2 regions of the Mycoplana sp. BE70 genome follow, and region 1 is predicted to be linked to the other one. Evidence: riboswitches for the same ligand, from Rfam matches in the RefSeq annotation. Region 1 holds a riboswitch; the other holds the start of a gene.
The links. Region 1 has a riboswitch for FMN ahead of ribB (3,4-dihydroxy-2-butanone-4-phosphate synthase). Riboswitches for the same ligand answer to the same signal wherever they lie in the genome.
Positions count from the first base shown of each region.

Region 1 (7,291 bases):
AGACGATGGCATTCTGCCCGGATTTTTCTGGCGCAGCCAGTTGCCGGTAAAGGCCGGAATAATGCGTCCGCCAATGATGGCGACGAGCATGATGATCGTGCCGATCGCCAGCCGATCGGCTATCTCGGCGAAACCGTAGCGGCTCACTTCGTAAAAGAACAGAAGCTCCGCGGCGAACAACGCGCCGAGGGCAACAACGACCTTGTAGTTGCGCCGGTTGCCCGCAACCACCAGTTCACGCAGGACGAAGATGGCAAGGACCGGCAGGAACCCTGCAGCCACCACCATGGCCGCATCGGCTCCGATCCAATCCGAGCAGGCGATCGCCACGCGGCCGGCCAGCCAGAGCGCAAAAAGCAGAAAGAGCGGCCAACCGGACAGCGGCTTGCGACCGGTCCAGTTCGGAACCGCCGTCAACAGAAATCCGGCGATAACCGCCGGCACGTATCCGAACATCAGTTCGTGTTGGTGCCAGGCGACCGGTGGCATTGCCGACGGCAGCTGCGTCCAGCCGAGAAACCACGGGACCCAAAGCGCCATCATCACCGCCGGCTGGAGGGCACCGAAGAGGAAGAAGGGGCGGAAGCCCGCCGAGAAGAAGCCCGCAACTGCGGAAGACGGTTTTGTCGGGGCTTGACTCGCCATGGTCAGTTTCCTTCGGTGATGGCGTGCGCGCGCCGGATGGGATGCAGCGAGGCGGTCAGTGAGGTGTGTTTCCGGCTCATGCAGCAGTCTTCTAAAATAATCAAAGCCATGAATAGGGCCTCCATCGGGCGCCTTCTTTGCGAAAACGCAAGTATGCGGGTGCGCTGCTCCAACGGGGTCGGGGGAGATCCGGAGAGGGCAGGACGGCTCGCAGCCCTTGCCGCAGCCGATGGCTATCCGGTGCGGATCCGTGGACGACGGGATGGCCGGGCGATCGATGAGAGGCTTACGGGCCAGGTCGAGGACGGAGACGAGGGACATGACATGCATCACTCCGGGGCGGCCGATGCCGCCCCGGAATGATGGTCGTCGCGCCTATGCGGCGGCTTCCGCAAGTCGGGAAGGTTGCGTGTCGTGCAAGTAGGCGATGAGATCCTCGATCGTCACGAGGCACAAGCCATGCTGTTCGGCAAAGATCTCGAGATCCGGCAAGCGGGCCATGGTGCCGTCGTCGTTGGCAATCTCGCAGATCACGCCGGAGGGGGTCTTGCCGGCAAGGCGGCAGAAGTCGACGGCAGCCTCCGTGTGGCCGGGGCGGCCGAGCACGCCCTGCGGGTTGGCCCGCAACGGAAAAATATGCCCAGGCCGCGCGAACTCCTCCGGCCTTGCAGCCGGATCGACCAGAGCCCTGATGGTTGCAGCGCGATCTGCAGCCGAGATGCCCGTCGTCGTTCCGGGCAGGTAGTCGACCGAAACGGTGAAGGCGGTCTTGAGCGATTCCGTGTTGTTGGGAACCATCAGTTGAATGTCCAGCGCATCAAGACGGGCACCTTCCATAGACACGCAGATCAGGCCGCGGGCCTTGTTCATCATGAACGCGATCTTGTCAGCCGTCGCATCCTCAGATGCAAAGACGATGTCGCCTTCGTTTTCGCGACCTTCGTCGTCCACGACAATAACCATCTCCCCGCGGGCAATGGCGGCGATCGCATCTTCAATTTTATGGATAGTCATACTTCGGTCTTTCAAGGGTTGGGCCGGATCCCGGCCATTGTTGCGCCTTCGCGCCTGCGCGCATCGGCAAAACTTCCCTTGGGCGAACAAACACCGTCGCGCCTCCGCGAGGAGTGCTGCAGTGACCTTGCTCTCTTTCATCCGGACTATACCGTCGGCTCCGGCATCGCACCGGATCTGCTGACCTTCCGGCGAGACCGGAAGCGCTCGCGGGCTCCGGGATGTTTCCCGATACCGCCGGTGGGGAATTGCACCCCGCCCTGAGAACGCCGCGAAGATAGGAGCAATCGACCGTAAATTGCAAGGGGGCGCGTCCCTCGACGCGAAGATGCCCCTTCGCTAATCCACGCCGAAAATGCTACTGGTCCTATTGCCATTGAACGGCCCTTTTCGGGAACCATATAGACATCATGTGCTTGGAAACATTCGTCAGGATATCGAGGCTCGCTAAGGAAGCACCCGGCTTGTCCCGGTGCGGGCCTTTCTGAACCAGACGCCGCACACTTTTCCGCCCCGGGATCCTCATCATTTGCGGTTCGTTCTTCTGCCAGCGCGCAAGCGCAGCACTGATTGGGCCTGTCAATGGGTGTATCTCCCGCATTCCAGACCTCCATCTTCTGTCATCGCTTTCACCCTGCACGGCTCGACGCTGTCGGCGGGGCAAGGGATCCGTTGTCCATTTTCAAGATGACGGGCGAGGCGGTTGGCGACCGGCGATACATGGCGTCGGCCAGGTCCGCGATCTTTGCATTCCAGAACGGCGCAACCGTCGGCGATGCCTTCGGGTTGCCGCGGCTCTAGTCGAGCCGGGCAACCCGAACTTCCGACACCCTTAAGCGTAATATGAGGCTGCAAGGCAGCCTGAAAAAATCGTTAGGAATAGCCGTGACCCTTTGGACCGAACTGGCACGCGCCAGCAACTCTGCTGGCGACGAGATTATCCTGCGTACACGAAACGAGCTGTTCGAAATCCGCTACAATGGATTGGAGCTGATGTCGAACCTCAGCCACCAATCCGAAGACATCCTCGCGAAACGCTCCCTGAGGCTGCACGGTGCGCCGGCACGCAGGATCTTCATCGGCGGCCTTGGCATGGGCTTCACCCTGCGGACGGCCCTGAAGCATCTGGAGCCGGATGCGGAGATCGTCGTGGGCGAACTGGTTCCCGAGATCGTCGAGTGGAACCGAACCCATATTGGACACCTTGCCGACCATCCGTTGCAAGACCCCCGTGTCAAAGTTCGGGTTGGTGACGCAATGGAGGTGCTGGGGGAAGAGCGGGACCCCTTTGACGTGATCCTGATGGACACGGACAACGGACCTGACTTCACCGTGCGCGCGCCGAACGAAGCTATCTATCAGAGCTCCGGGATCGGACAGATAAAGCGGGCCCTGAAGCCTGGTGGCATCGGCGGCTTCTGGTCCGCCACAAGCTCGCCTGCGTTCGAGCAGGAACTCAACAAAACCGCCTGGTATTGGAGACGCGACGAAGTGCCGTTGATCAGCGGACGGGTCGATGCATTCCATTATACTTACTTCGCCAGCGAAAGCGCCGCCAAGGTCGGCTTCCTGCAGGCCGGATAAGACAAATTGACGAGCGTGCCGCTGCGTTGTAGCAGCGGCACGCTCGGTCGGTGCTCCCGACCGCTGTCGATAGAGAGTTTGATTTCCCGAGGGTCTCCAGCCGTGAGAGTTTTCCCCACATACCAGCGCTACGCCATCTTTGCTTTTGTGGCGCTGCTTGCGTTTGCCTCGATCATCGCGGCAAGCCTCTACAGCCACTGGATGTGGATCTTCGCCGCACTATTCGTGGCGTTGACACTCGTCGGCTTGCGCGACATGCGGCAGTACAAACATGCGATCTTGCGCAACTATCCGATCATCGGACACATGCGCTTTATTTTGGAGAGCTTCCGTCCCGAGCTACGCCAGTATCTGATCGAGAGCGACCGGGATGAAGAACCATTCAGCCGCCAGGATCGTGGTCTCGTCTATCAGCGCGCCAAGGGTGTCGAAGACAAGCGGCCCTTCGGCACGATCGAGAACGTCTACGGTTCCGGCTATGCATGGCTGACCCACTCTGCCGCGCCGACGGAGATCAAGACGACCGACTTCCGGGTCAGGATCGGCGGGTCTGCCTGCAAGCAGCCCTACAATGCCAGCCTTTACAACATATCGGCGATGAGCTTCGGCTCGCTGTCGGCAAATGCGATCCTCGCGCTGAACACGGGCGCCAAGAAGGGCGGGTTCGCACATGACACGGGCGAGGGCAGCATCAGCCGCTACCATCGCCAGGGCGGCGGCGACCTGATCTACCAGGTGGCATCCGGCTACTTTGGCTGCCGCAACGACGACGGCACCTTCTCACCTGAACGGTTTGCCGAGCTGGCCGCCGATCCTCAGATCAAGATGATCGAGATAAAGCTCAGCCAGGGCGCCAAGCCCGGCCATGGCGGCATGTTGCCGGCATCGAAAATCTCAAAGGAGATCGCCGAGGCCCGCGGTATTCCAATGGGGGTCGACTGCATTTCGCCCGCAGCCCACAGCACCTTCTCGACGCCGGTCGGCCTGATGGAGTTTGTCGGGCAGCTGCGCGACTTGTCCGGAGGCAAACCGGTCGGCATCAAGCTCTGCATCGGCCATCGCCGGGAGTTTCTGAGCATGGTGAAAGCGATGCTCAAGACCGGAATCATCCCTGACTTCATCGTTGTCGACGGCAAGGAGGGGGGGACCGGTGCGGCACCCGTGGAGTTTGCCAATCGTGTCGGCATGCCGATGCTGGAAGGCCTCACTTTCGTCCACAATGCCTTGCGTGGCGCGGGAATCCGGCACGAGGTCAAGATCGGCGCCGCCGGCAAGATCATTTCCGCCTTCGACATCGCCCGCACGCTCGCCCTGGGGGCGGACTGGTGCAATTCGGCCCGCGGCTTCATGTTCGCAGTGGGCTGCATCCAGGCCCAGTCCTGCCACACCAACCACTGCCCGGTTGGCATCGCCACCCAGGACAAGCTGCGCCAAAAAGCAATCCACGTCGGCGACAAGAGTGACCGGGTGGCACGTTTCCATCGCAACACGATGAAAGCGTTGGGCGAGATCGCCGGTGCGGCCGGGCTTAGCAATCCGAGCGACTTCATGCCCTACCACTTCATGTTCAGGCAGAAGGACAATGAATTCCTGGATGGGAATGAAGCCTATCCCTATCTCCCCGAAGGCTTCCTGCTCGCTGACGAGGAAATTGAAGGCCTCGCCGACTGGCACAGCCGTTGGGACCGGGCATCGGCGGACACGTTCGCCCCGCCGGAAATTCCACATGGGCCATTTACGGCGCGCAAACGCGTCGCCTGAGGGCTGGCCGCAAGACTGCTCCGGTTCTCGATATGTCCTGCGTCCAAGATGACCGGGATATTTGGATAGGGTTCGGAGGGCTGCACGGCTCTCCGAACCGCAAGCACCCGCGGGTGCTGTCCTCGCGCCGGACAGCCCAATAGCCGTGTCCGCGACACCTCCAAATCTCGACGATACTTACGATTATAGAGAACATCTGCGGGAGGTCTCCGCCCGCGTTAGAATGGTGCTGCAGAAAATGCCGAGCAATAGCTGCGACCCCGCGCCGACCGGCGGCGTGCGATCGATTTGACGGCAAGCACGGGTGACGCCACACTTGAAACGGCTCTCTGCGCCGCGATCCTTCAGCTCGGCGTCAATCTCTTGGCCCTCGCATATCTGCCGTTCTTTTCGGCCGACATCGCTGGGGCGAACGGGGCGACGTGCCGCTGCAAAAACGGGTGAATACCATGGAATGGTCCGTAACGCTTGGAACTGTCCGCGGCACCGCCATCCGCATGCACATGACTTTCCTGCTGTTGCTCGTCTGGATCTGGCTCATGCATTATCGGATCGGCGGAGCACCGGCGGCCTGGGAAGGCACGGTCTTCGTCGTCTGCGTGTTCGCATGTGTGGTGCTGCATGAGTTCGGGCACATTGCCGTCGCGCGCAGGTTCGGGATAAGGACGCCCGACATAATCCTTCTGCCCATCGGCGGCGTGGCGCGACTGGAGCGCATGCCGACCAAGCCGTTCGAGGAGCTTCTGATCGCCATTGCAGGTCCGCTCGTCAACGTGGTGATCGCGGCCCTGCTCGTGGCTTTTATTGGCGGTGCGGTCGGTTGGGACGAGTTGACGACGCCCGAAGATCCCAGTGTCAATTTCCTGGTCCGGCTCGCCGGCGTGAACGTTTTCCTCGTTCTGTTCAACATGATACCGGCCTTTCCCATGGATGGCGGCCGCGTGCTGCGGGCGGTCCTGGCAATGCGCTGGCCCTGGGGGCGCGCCACAAGAGTTGCTGCCAGAATCGGCCAGGGCGTCGCCTTCGCGATGGGCATTGTCGGACTGTTCTATAATCCGCTGCTCATACTAATCGCGGTCTTCGTTTATCTCGCCGCACAGGCGGAAGCGCAGGGCAGCGATCTGGAGGCGATCTCCGGCCAGGTCGCAGTCGGAGATGTAATGGTGACCAAGTTCGCCGTGCTTGAACCATCCGCGCGCTTGGATGATGCGGTCGAGCTTCTGCTCGCAACGAGCCAGAACGAGTTTCCGATCGTCGGCGCCGACGGCACGTTCGAGGGATTGCTAACCCGCGACGGCATCATTGCCGCCATGAAGGAGGGGCGGGCGCACGCATCCGTGCTCAGTGTAATGCGCGCCGAGATCCCGACGATTGCCAGGGACACTGCGATCAACGAGAGCCTCCGCATCATGCGGGCTGCAAACTCGTCCGCCGCTGCGGTCGTCGATCAGGATAAGCGTCTCGTCGGCCTGATGAACCTCGAGACGATCGGGGAATTGCTGATGCTGCGCGCGGCCGCCGAGGACTTCCGCTTTGATTCCCTGCGCCGACACCGGACCCGTCCGTAAGCTTGAGCCGGCAGCGACACTGTTCAAAGCACGTGCCCGCGATCGGAAGCACATTGTAGAGCTCTCTGGCACCCGTCGTGCCGGTAAGCTCGGCTTGCTCCGGCACGGGGTCAGCGCGCTCACGCTCGCGGGCTAGCAGGCTCTTGTCCCAAGCAGCCAAGAATTGCTGCGGATCGATCAGGTGGCGCTCATCTGCGGCACATAATGTTGTGTCGAAGACTCTGTCCGTCCCCCACGAGCACCAATCGACGTGAACCTTGCTACCCCAGCGCCATCATCGGGCCGCGCTGGAAGCAGAGGGCGGCATCGCCAATGCATTGGGTAGCGTCCGGGAAAGAACAGTCGCATGGAAAAAGGATCCCGGCTGGCTTGACTGGCCCAACCAACGCCTCTAGTAGGTTGTAGGCCTAACCCTACAATTTGGATGCCATGCCACAGCCAAATCCAAAATCATCCGCCGCGCTGTCACTCTCGGACCTGCCCGGACCTGAGGTCCCCATTCGCGGCTTGCGTCATCCCGGCCGCTGGATCAGCGGCGGCCTCGTCATCCTGCTGCTCGCCGTGATCGGCCGCGCCTTCGCGGTCGGGCAGATCCAGTGGACCGTGGTCGGGGAGTTCCTGACGGCCGGCGTCATCATCACCGGCTTCGGCTGGACGCTGCTGATCTCGGGCTGCGCGCTGGTGCTCGGCGTCGCGCTCGGCTTTGCCTTCGGCATCAT
Region 1 is NZ_JAVDTM010000005.1:297,306-304,596, forward strand. Features, by position in the region: gene J2Y48_RS11710 (NnrS family protein) at 1-645, opposite strand, end outside; gene ribB (3,4-dihydroxy-2-butanone-4-phosphate synthase) at 1,021-1,659, opposite strand; FMN riboswitch at 1,785-1,931, opposite strand; gene J2Y48_RS11720 (hypothetical protein) at 2,545-3,243, shown strand; gene J2Y48_RS11725 (FMN-binding glutamate synthase family protein) at 3,346-5,004, shown strand; gene J2Y48_RS11730 (site-2 protease family protein) at 5,454-6,572, shown strand; gene J2Y48_RS11735 (amino acid ABC transporter permease) at 7,002-7,291, shown strand, end outside.

Region 2 (7,291 bases), on a different contig from region 1:
AACGGGGCGCGCCGTCATAAACGCCGCCCTGGAGCCCAAAGAGAAGGTCGTGAAGGCGATCTTCGACATCCTGGAAGAGGGCCAGAAGGCTCAGCTCGCCGAAATTCTCGAATGCCTCAGCACGCGAACGCTGGAACTCCAGCGCGAACGGGACGAGGCCAGATTCAACCTGCCAGAGACGCGCGCCATGGACTGAAACGGGGCCGCCGCTCTAGGGCCGCTCAGGCAAACTGTTGCGACGCCGTCATCCGAAATACAAAGGCCGGGAGCCCCGCTCCCGGCCTTTGTGTTCTTGGTGCCATTACATCGCGTTCATCGGGCCGATGCCGAAGAACAGCGTCTCGCCCGAGGAACCATCGACGCCGTCGTTGTCGGTCACGACATAGCCATTGCCGGCCGCGTCGACCGTAAAGCCCTCGACCTTGTCGACGACATAGCCGTTCAGCGCCCTGAGATCAGGAATAAAGTCCCGCACCTCTTCCTTCTTGACGATCGGTAGCGCCTCACCCAACTTGGCAGGCTTCAGGTCCGACAAGGCAACCCGGAAGAGCTTCTTCAGCTTTGCTTCCTTGCCGATCAGGTTGTCGCGCTCGATGACATAGGCATAGTCGCCGTTGACAGTGATTTCCGACAGGCCGACCCAGCCCTTGCCCGCCTGCTCCAGCGGATAGCGGACGGCGCCCCATTCTTCGGTCGAGGGCTTGTAGGAGACGAGCTTGACGAAGCCCTTCTCGTCATCCTTCCATTCGCGCTGCACCGCCATCCACAGCACCATGTCGTCACCCTCGCCGACGCTGGTGATGCCCTCGAAGCCGAAGCGGGTCTCACCTGCGCGGAGCTCGGTAGGGATCGCAATTTCCTTCTTGATCTCGCCCTTCTTGTTCACGCGCAGCAGCGCGTTCGCATAGAGCTTGTCGGCATCGCCTTCGGAGGCGAGCCAGAAACCGCCCTCCCCGTCATTGGCGACACCTTCGATGTCGAGCTTTTGCGCCGGGGCGCCGTCACGAGTGATGGTGAGCTTGTCGGTGATCAGCGCCGGCGTCTGCGTTGCGTCAATCGTGAAGATCGCCGGATCGGACGAATAGACGGAATCGCTGACGGCATAGAGCTTTCCGGGCTCGCCTGGCACCGCAGCCAGGCCGGACAGCGCGCCAAAACCAACCGGCAAACCATCCTTGTCCGCCGACCTGATTTGCGGATAGGCCGCTACGCCTTCCGCGCGCTCGTAGATCATCACGTGCGAACGGGCGCCGCCGTCCTCGACGAGATCGGTCTCGTTTGCCGTCACGAACAGGTTGCGGCCGGGAATGGCGACCGCGCCTTCCGGACCGATGCCCGACGGCAGAAGCTGCAGCAGTTCGGGCTCCGCGTCAGTGTCCTTGTAGACCGCGACGATCGAGGCGCGTTCGGAAAGCACGAAGAAGAGGTTGTCATTGCCGAACGTCGCCGCTTCCAGCCCCTCCGGCTCGATACCCTTGGAGTTGCGCTTGTCCGGATAGTGGCCGATCGCAGCGATCGCGTACTCGAATGAGGGACCGCTTTCGTAGAGGACCTTGCCGGTCTTGTCGAAGATCGTGAAGCCGCGACTGCCGCCTTCGTAGTCCCCTTCGTTGGCAACCACCAATCGGTTGTCGTCCAGCCACTTCACAGCGTCCGGCTCGCGCTTCTGTCCGTCCTTCTTGCCGGTGAAGGAAATGGCGCCATCCTTCTTGGTGTCGATGTTCTTCAGGTCAACCGAGCCGGCCGAAAAGTGGCCCTTCACGGTACCACTCTTGGCGTCGATAATGACGATGTGGTTGTTCTCCTGCAGGGTCAGGGCGATCTCGTCCTGGCCATTGAAGGAAACGAATTCCGGCTCCGGGTCATCGCCGGCGATTTCGGCGAGCCCGGTCAGCGTGACGTGCTTGACCGTCGCGCAATCCGGCACGCCGTCCTTCAGCGACAGGATCACCAGATCGCCAGCCGGCATCTGCGGCAGCGCGCCGTCGTTCAGGTCCTCATCGCGCTCGTTCTCGATGGCGATTGCAGCAAGCGTGCCGTCCCTGTTGATGGCGATCGAATCCGGCTGGCCGCCGAGATCGCAGGTCGCTTCCGTCTTTCGCGTCGCAATGTCGACGGTCGCCAGCAGCCCGGATGGCTTGACGAAGCTCTCGCGAGTGTTGACCGCGACCAACGCCTTGCCGCCAACGACGGTAACCGAGGTGGGCTCGCCCTCGAAGGCGACCGTGCCGGCAGCCTTCGGTGCCTTCGGCTCGGTTATGTCGATGAAGCCGACCGCGCTCATCGGGCTGTCGGAATAGACCAGCGTGTTGCCATCTGCCGTTGCCGTGATGATTTCCGACGAGGTCGGCGCCTTGGGATCCACACCGTCGGGCATGTTGTCGGCCACGGCGAACGAGGCAATCCGGTTGAAGACCGGTTCGGCAGCGGCCGGAAAGGCAACGGATGCGAGAAGTACGGCGGTGAGCACCGTACCCAGTGATCGGTTGGTCATCAAATTTTCCCCATGTGTCGAACACGCGATAGATGCGGTTCTGCGCGATGGGGATGACAGGCGCATGACAGCGTCCTCCATTTGCACGGCCTATCCTCTCAAGCCGCGGGTCTCGGTCGCCATTCTCTCCCGCCGCATTTCGCTGCGCATGATGAAGAGCGATGCACCGAGGATCAGCGTGGCCCCCAGCCAGAGGTAACCGGCCGGCGCGTAGCCGAAGACCAGCCAGCCGGCGAAAACGTTGAGCGGCAGCTTCAGATCGTCGAACGGCTGAACGTAAGCCGCATCGGCCACCGTATAGGCGAGCGTGAGCAGATACTGTGCCAAGACCGTCAGCACGCCGGCAAAAACGAACAGGGCGAGCGCCACGCCGCTTGGCACCGCAAAACCGGCGGCGAACGCCAGTGCGCCGTTGATCGGCGTCAACAGCACCAGAAGCCAGATGGTGATGGTTTCGGGGCGCTCGATTGCGGTCAGGCTCTTGGTGATCAGCGAAGACACGCCCCACAACAACGCCGAAAGTATCGGCAGAAGCGCCGCCCAGGTGAACTCGTCCGTCCACGGCTGAAGGATGATCATGGCGCCGGCAAAACCGATGGCTGTGGCGGCCCATCGGCCGGGACCGACATGTTCACGGAGGAAAAGACGCGCACCGAGGATGATGAAGAACGGCGACGTCATTACCAGCGCGATGGCCTGCCAGATCGGGACGGAGGCCAGTCCGGCGACCCAGGCACCGACGCCGAAGGCGGCAAACGCAACTCGAACGACATGCCGCCAGGGATGGGCAGTGCGCATCGCCGCCAGCCCGGCCCGACGCAGGAAAGGTAGGGAGAAAACGAGTGCGAAGGCATATTGCCAGAAAGCTGCGGACGCGGAGGGAAAGCCGACCTTCATCGTCAGCCACTGCGTGACGACATTGAGGACGGCAAAAGCGATACCGGCAAGGACCATGAAGGCGGCACCGGCCATGGCCCGGGAAAACGGCAGGCCGCGAAAAGTCTGATTCATGTCATGCATCCCGAACACAGAGACCAACACAAATCAGGACGCATGAAGGCGAGACGACGGGCAGCCCCTGCCCTTCGTGACGCAATCATTCTCTTTCATCCGGACTGTAACCGTCGGCTCCGGATTCGCACCGGATCTGCTGACCCTTTCCGATGGATGGAAAGGCGCTCGCGGGCTTGGGCTAGTACCCTTACCGCCGGTGGGGACTTTCACCCCGCCCTGAGAACGACGCACCCGTAGAGCAATCCGCCGGAGCCTGCAAGACCCCGGAAATGCGAAAGGGTCCGGCTTGAACCGAACCCCTCGACCAACCTGGACGGCCGTCATCGTGACTGGCCGTCCGGCGCACCCGATCAGCCGTTTACGGCGTCCTTCAGGCCCTTACCGGCCGAGAACTTCGGCACGTTGCGGGCAGGAATGTCGATCTCCGCGCCGGTCGAAAGGTTACGGCCCTTCGAGGCTTCGCGACGCGATACGGAGAAATTGCCAAAACCGACGAGGCGAACGTCGCCGCCGTTCTTCAGTTCGCCCTGGATCGTCTCGAATACGGCGTCGATAGCCGACGCGGCATCCGTCTTCGACAGGCCGGACTTCTCTGCAACTGCGGAGACGAGTTCGTTCTTGTTCATGTTTCCACCCCTTTCATACGGTTCGAAACGACTCATACATAAGTCGGGGGCAGAATACGCATCGACCTTGCCGCCGCAACGGGGTTTCGTCCACAAACGTTGAAATTCCGGGCTTTTCACAGCCTTTTTCAACGAAAAAGGCCGGCGTTGCCGCCGACCTTTTGCGTTTCTGCCCTGCAAAGGGCAGATTTTAAGGCTTCGTTTACCCTCAGTGGGCGACCGCAGCCCCGGTTTCGTCGACCGATTCGACGGTTGCAACCGGCTTCGATTCAACCATCGACGGATCCCATTCGATCGGTTCCGGCTTGCGGACCAGCGCGTGTTCGATCACCTCGCCCATGCGCGAAACCGGAATGATCTCCATGTTGTTCTTCACGTTGTCCGGGATCTCCGCCAGGTCCTTGGCGTTTTCTTCCGGGATCAGCACCTTCTTGATGCCGCCGCGAAGCGCTGCAAGCAGCTTCTCCTTGAGACCACCGATCGGAAGGACCCGACCGCGCAGCGTCACCTCGCCCGTCATCGCAATATCCTTCGAGACCGGAATGCCGGTCATGATGGAGACGATGGCGGTCGCCATGGCGATACCGGCCGACGGACCATCCTTCGGCGTCGCGCCTTCCGGCACGTGCACGTGGATATCGGTCTTGTCGAAGCGCGGCGGCTCGATACCGAAATCGATAGCGCGCGAGCGGACGTAGGATGCCGCCGCCGAAATCGATTCCTTCATGACGTCCTTCAGGTTGCCCGTGACCGTCATGCGCCCCTTGCCGCCCGGCAGGCTCACGCCTTCGATCGTCAGCAGCTCGCCGCCGACCTCGGTCCAGGCGAGCCCCGTGACGACACCCACCTGATCCTCGCGCTCGGCTTCGCCGTGGCGGAAGCGCGGCACGCCGAGGAAGTCGTGGATGTTGTCCGCCGTCACCTCGACCTTCGTGGCCTTGCCCTTGATGATCTCGGTCACCGCCTTGCGCGCGAGCTTCATCAGTTCGCGCTCGAAGTTACGCACACCGGCCTCGCGGGTGTACTGCTGGATTATCGCCATCAGCGCACCGTCGGTGACGGAGAATTCCTTCTCCTGCAGCGCGTGATCGCGGATCGCCTTCGGCAGCAGGTGACGCTTGGCGATTTCGCGCTTCTCGTCCTCGGTGTAGCCGGCGATGCGGATCACTTCCATGCGGTCCATCAGCGGCGCCGGAATGTTCAGCGTGTTTGCCGTGGTCACGAACATCACGCTCGACAGGTCGTACTCGACCTCGAGGTAGTGATCCATGAAGGTCGAGTTCTGTTCCGGATCCAGCACCTCGAGCAGAGCCGACGATGGATCGCCGCGGAAGTCCATGCCCATCTTGTCGATCTCGTCGAACAGGAAGAGCGGGTTGGACTTCTTCGCTTTCTTCATCGACTGGATGACCTTGCCGGGCATCGAGCCGATATAGGTGCGGCGGTGGCCGCGGATCTCGGCCTCGTCGCGCACGCCGCCCAGCGCCATGCGGACGTACTCGCGTCCCGTAGCCTTGGCGATCGACTTGGCAAGCGAGGTTTTGCCGACGCCCGGAGGACCGACGAGGCACAGGATCGGGCCCTTGATCTTGTTCGAGCGCGCCTGCACGGCCAGATACTCGACGATGCGCTCCTTGACCTTGTCGAGGCCGAAATGGTCCTCGTCCAGGATCTTCTCCGCATTGTTCAAGTCCGCCTTGACCTTGGACTTCTTGTTCCAGGGAATCCCGGTCAGCCAGTCAAGGTAGTTGCGCACGACGGTCGCTTCCGCCGACATCGGGCTCATCTGCCGCAGCTTCTTCAGCTCGGCGTCCGCCTTCTCGCGTGCCTCCTTCGACAGCTTGACCTTCGAGATCTTCTCTTCCAGTTCGGCCATCTCGTCGCGGCCGTCCTCGCCGTCGCCGAGTTCCTTCTGGATCGCCTTCATCTGCTCGTTCAGATAGTACTCGCGCTGGGTCTTCTCCATCTGGCGCTTGACGCGCGAGCGGATGCGCTTTTCGACCTGCAGGACGGAGATCTCGCCTTCCATGAAGCCGAGCGCCTTTTCAAGGCGCAGCTTGACGCTCGTCGTCTCGAGCATTTCCTGCTTCTCGACGATCTTGATGGAGAGGTGCGAGGCGACCGTGTCGGCCAGCTTCGAATAGTCCTCGATCTGGCTCGCGGCGCCAACGACTTCCGGCGAAATCTTCTTGTTGAGCTTTACGTAATTTTCGAACTCGGAAACGACCGAGCGCGACAGCGCCTCGATCTCGACGGCATCTTCTTCCGGCTCGGGCAGAACGTGCGCCATAGCCTCGTAGAATTCGTCGCGATCGGTGTAATTTTCGATCTCGGCGCGGGCACGCCCCTCCACCAGCACCTTTACGGTACCGTCGGGAAGCTTGAGCAGCTGCAAGACATTGGCAACCGTACCGACCTTGTAAATCGCGTCGGGTTCCGGATCGTCGTCACCAGCGTTGATCTGGGTGGCAAGCATGATCTGCTTGTCCGTACCCATTACCTCTTCCAGCGCACGGATGGACTTCTCGCGGCCGACAAACAGCGGCACGATCATGTGTGGGAACACCACGATATCGCGCAGCGGCAGAACCGGGTATGCCATGTTTTCCTGCGCGCCAGACGTTTTCTTCGTCATGTCATGTCCTTTCCAACTTCCCGTTGCCGGGAGCTGATGCCGGGCGCCCTGTTGCGCTTAAAATCCGGCCTACTTTTTCCATCCACAAGTGGAGTACCGTAAACTACTTTTCAAGCCCGCGGGGAGTCGCCTCGGACAGACTGCTCAAGAGAACCAAAGTTTAGCTCAGGACCTATCGCGGGGCTTACATGCACCCCGATCACAAGGATACTCACCGTCTCCGCAACCCAGCGAAGCCGAACTGGGTTGCGCGCTTGACCACCATTTACGGGCACCGCAGCAGCGCGACACGCGGCCGATGATATGGCGAAGGCCCACCTGGGGCGGGCCTTGCACAGGTCACGGCAGCGCGTCAGGCGGACACGTTCGCCTTCTCCTCCGAGCGTTCCGAATAGATGTAGAGCGGGCGAGCCGAACCCTTGACGACCTCGTCCGAAATGACGACTTCACGCACGCCTTCGAGCGTCGGCAACTCGAACATCGTGTCGAGCAGGATCTTCTCCATGATCGAGCGCAGGCCGC
Region 2 is NZ_JAVDTM010000013.1:132,057-139,347, forward strand. Features, by position in the region: gene J2Y48_RS21535 (MarR family transcriptional regulator) at 1-196, shown strand, start outside; gene J2Y48_RS21540 (esterase-like activity of phytase family protein) at 302-2,494, opposite strand; gene J2Y48_RS21545 (DMT family transporter) at 2,585-3,505, opposite strand; FMN riboswitch at 3,589-3,736, opposite strand; gene hupB (DNA-binding protein HupB) at 3,859-4,134, opposite strand; gene lon (endopeptidase La) at 4,343-6,769, opposite strand; gene clpX (ATP-dependent Clp protease ATP-binding subunit ClpX) at 7,122-7,291, opposite strand, start outside.
Region 2: another riboswitch for FMN. It lies ahead of J2Y48_RS21545 (DMT family transporter); the one in region 1 lies ahead of ribB (3,4-dihydroxy-2-butanone-4-phosphate synthase).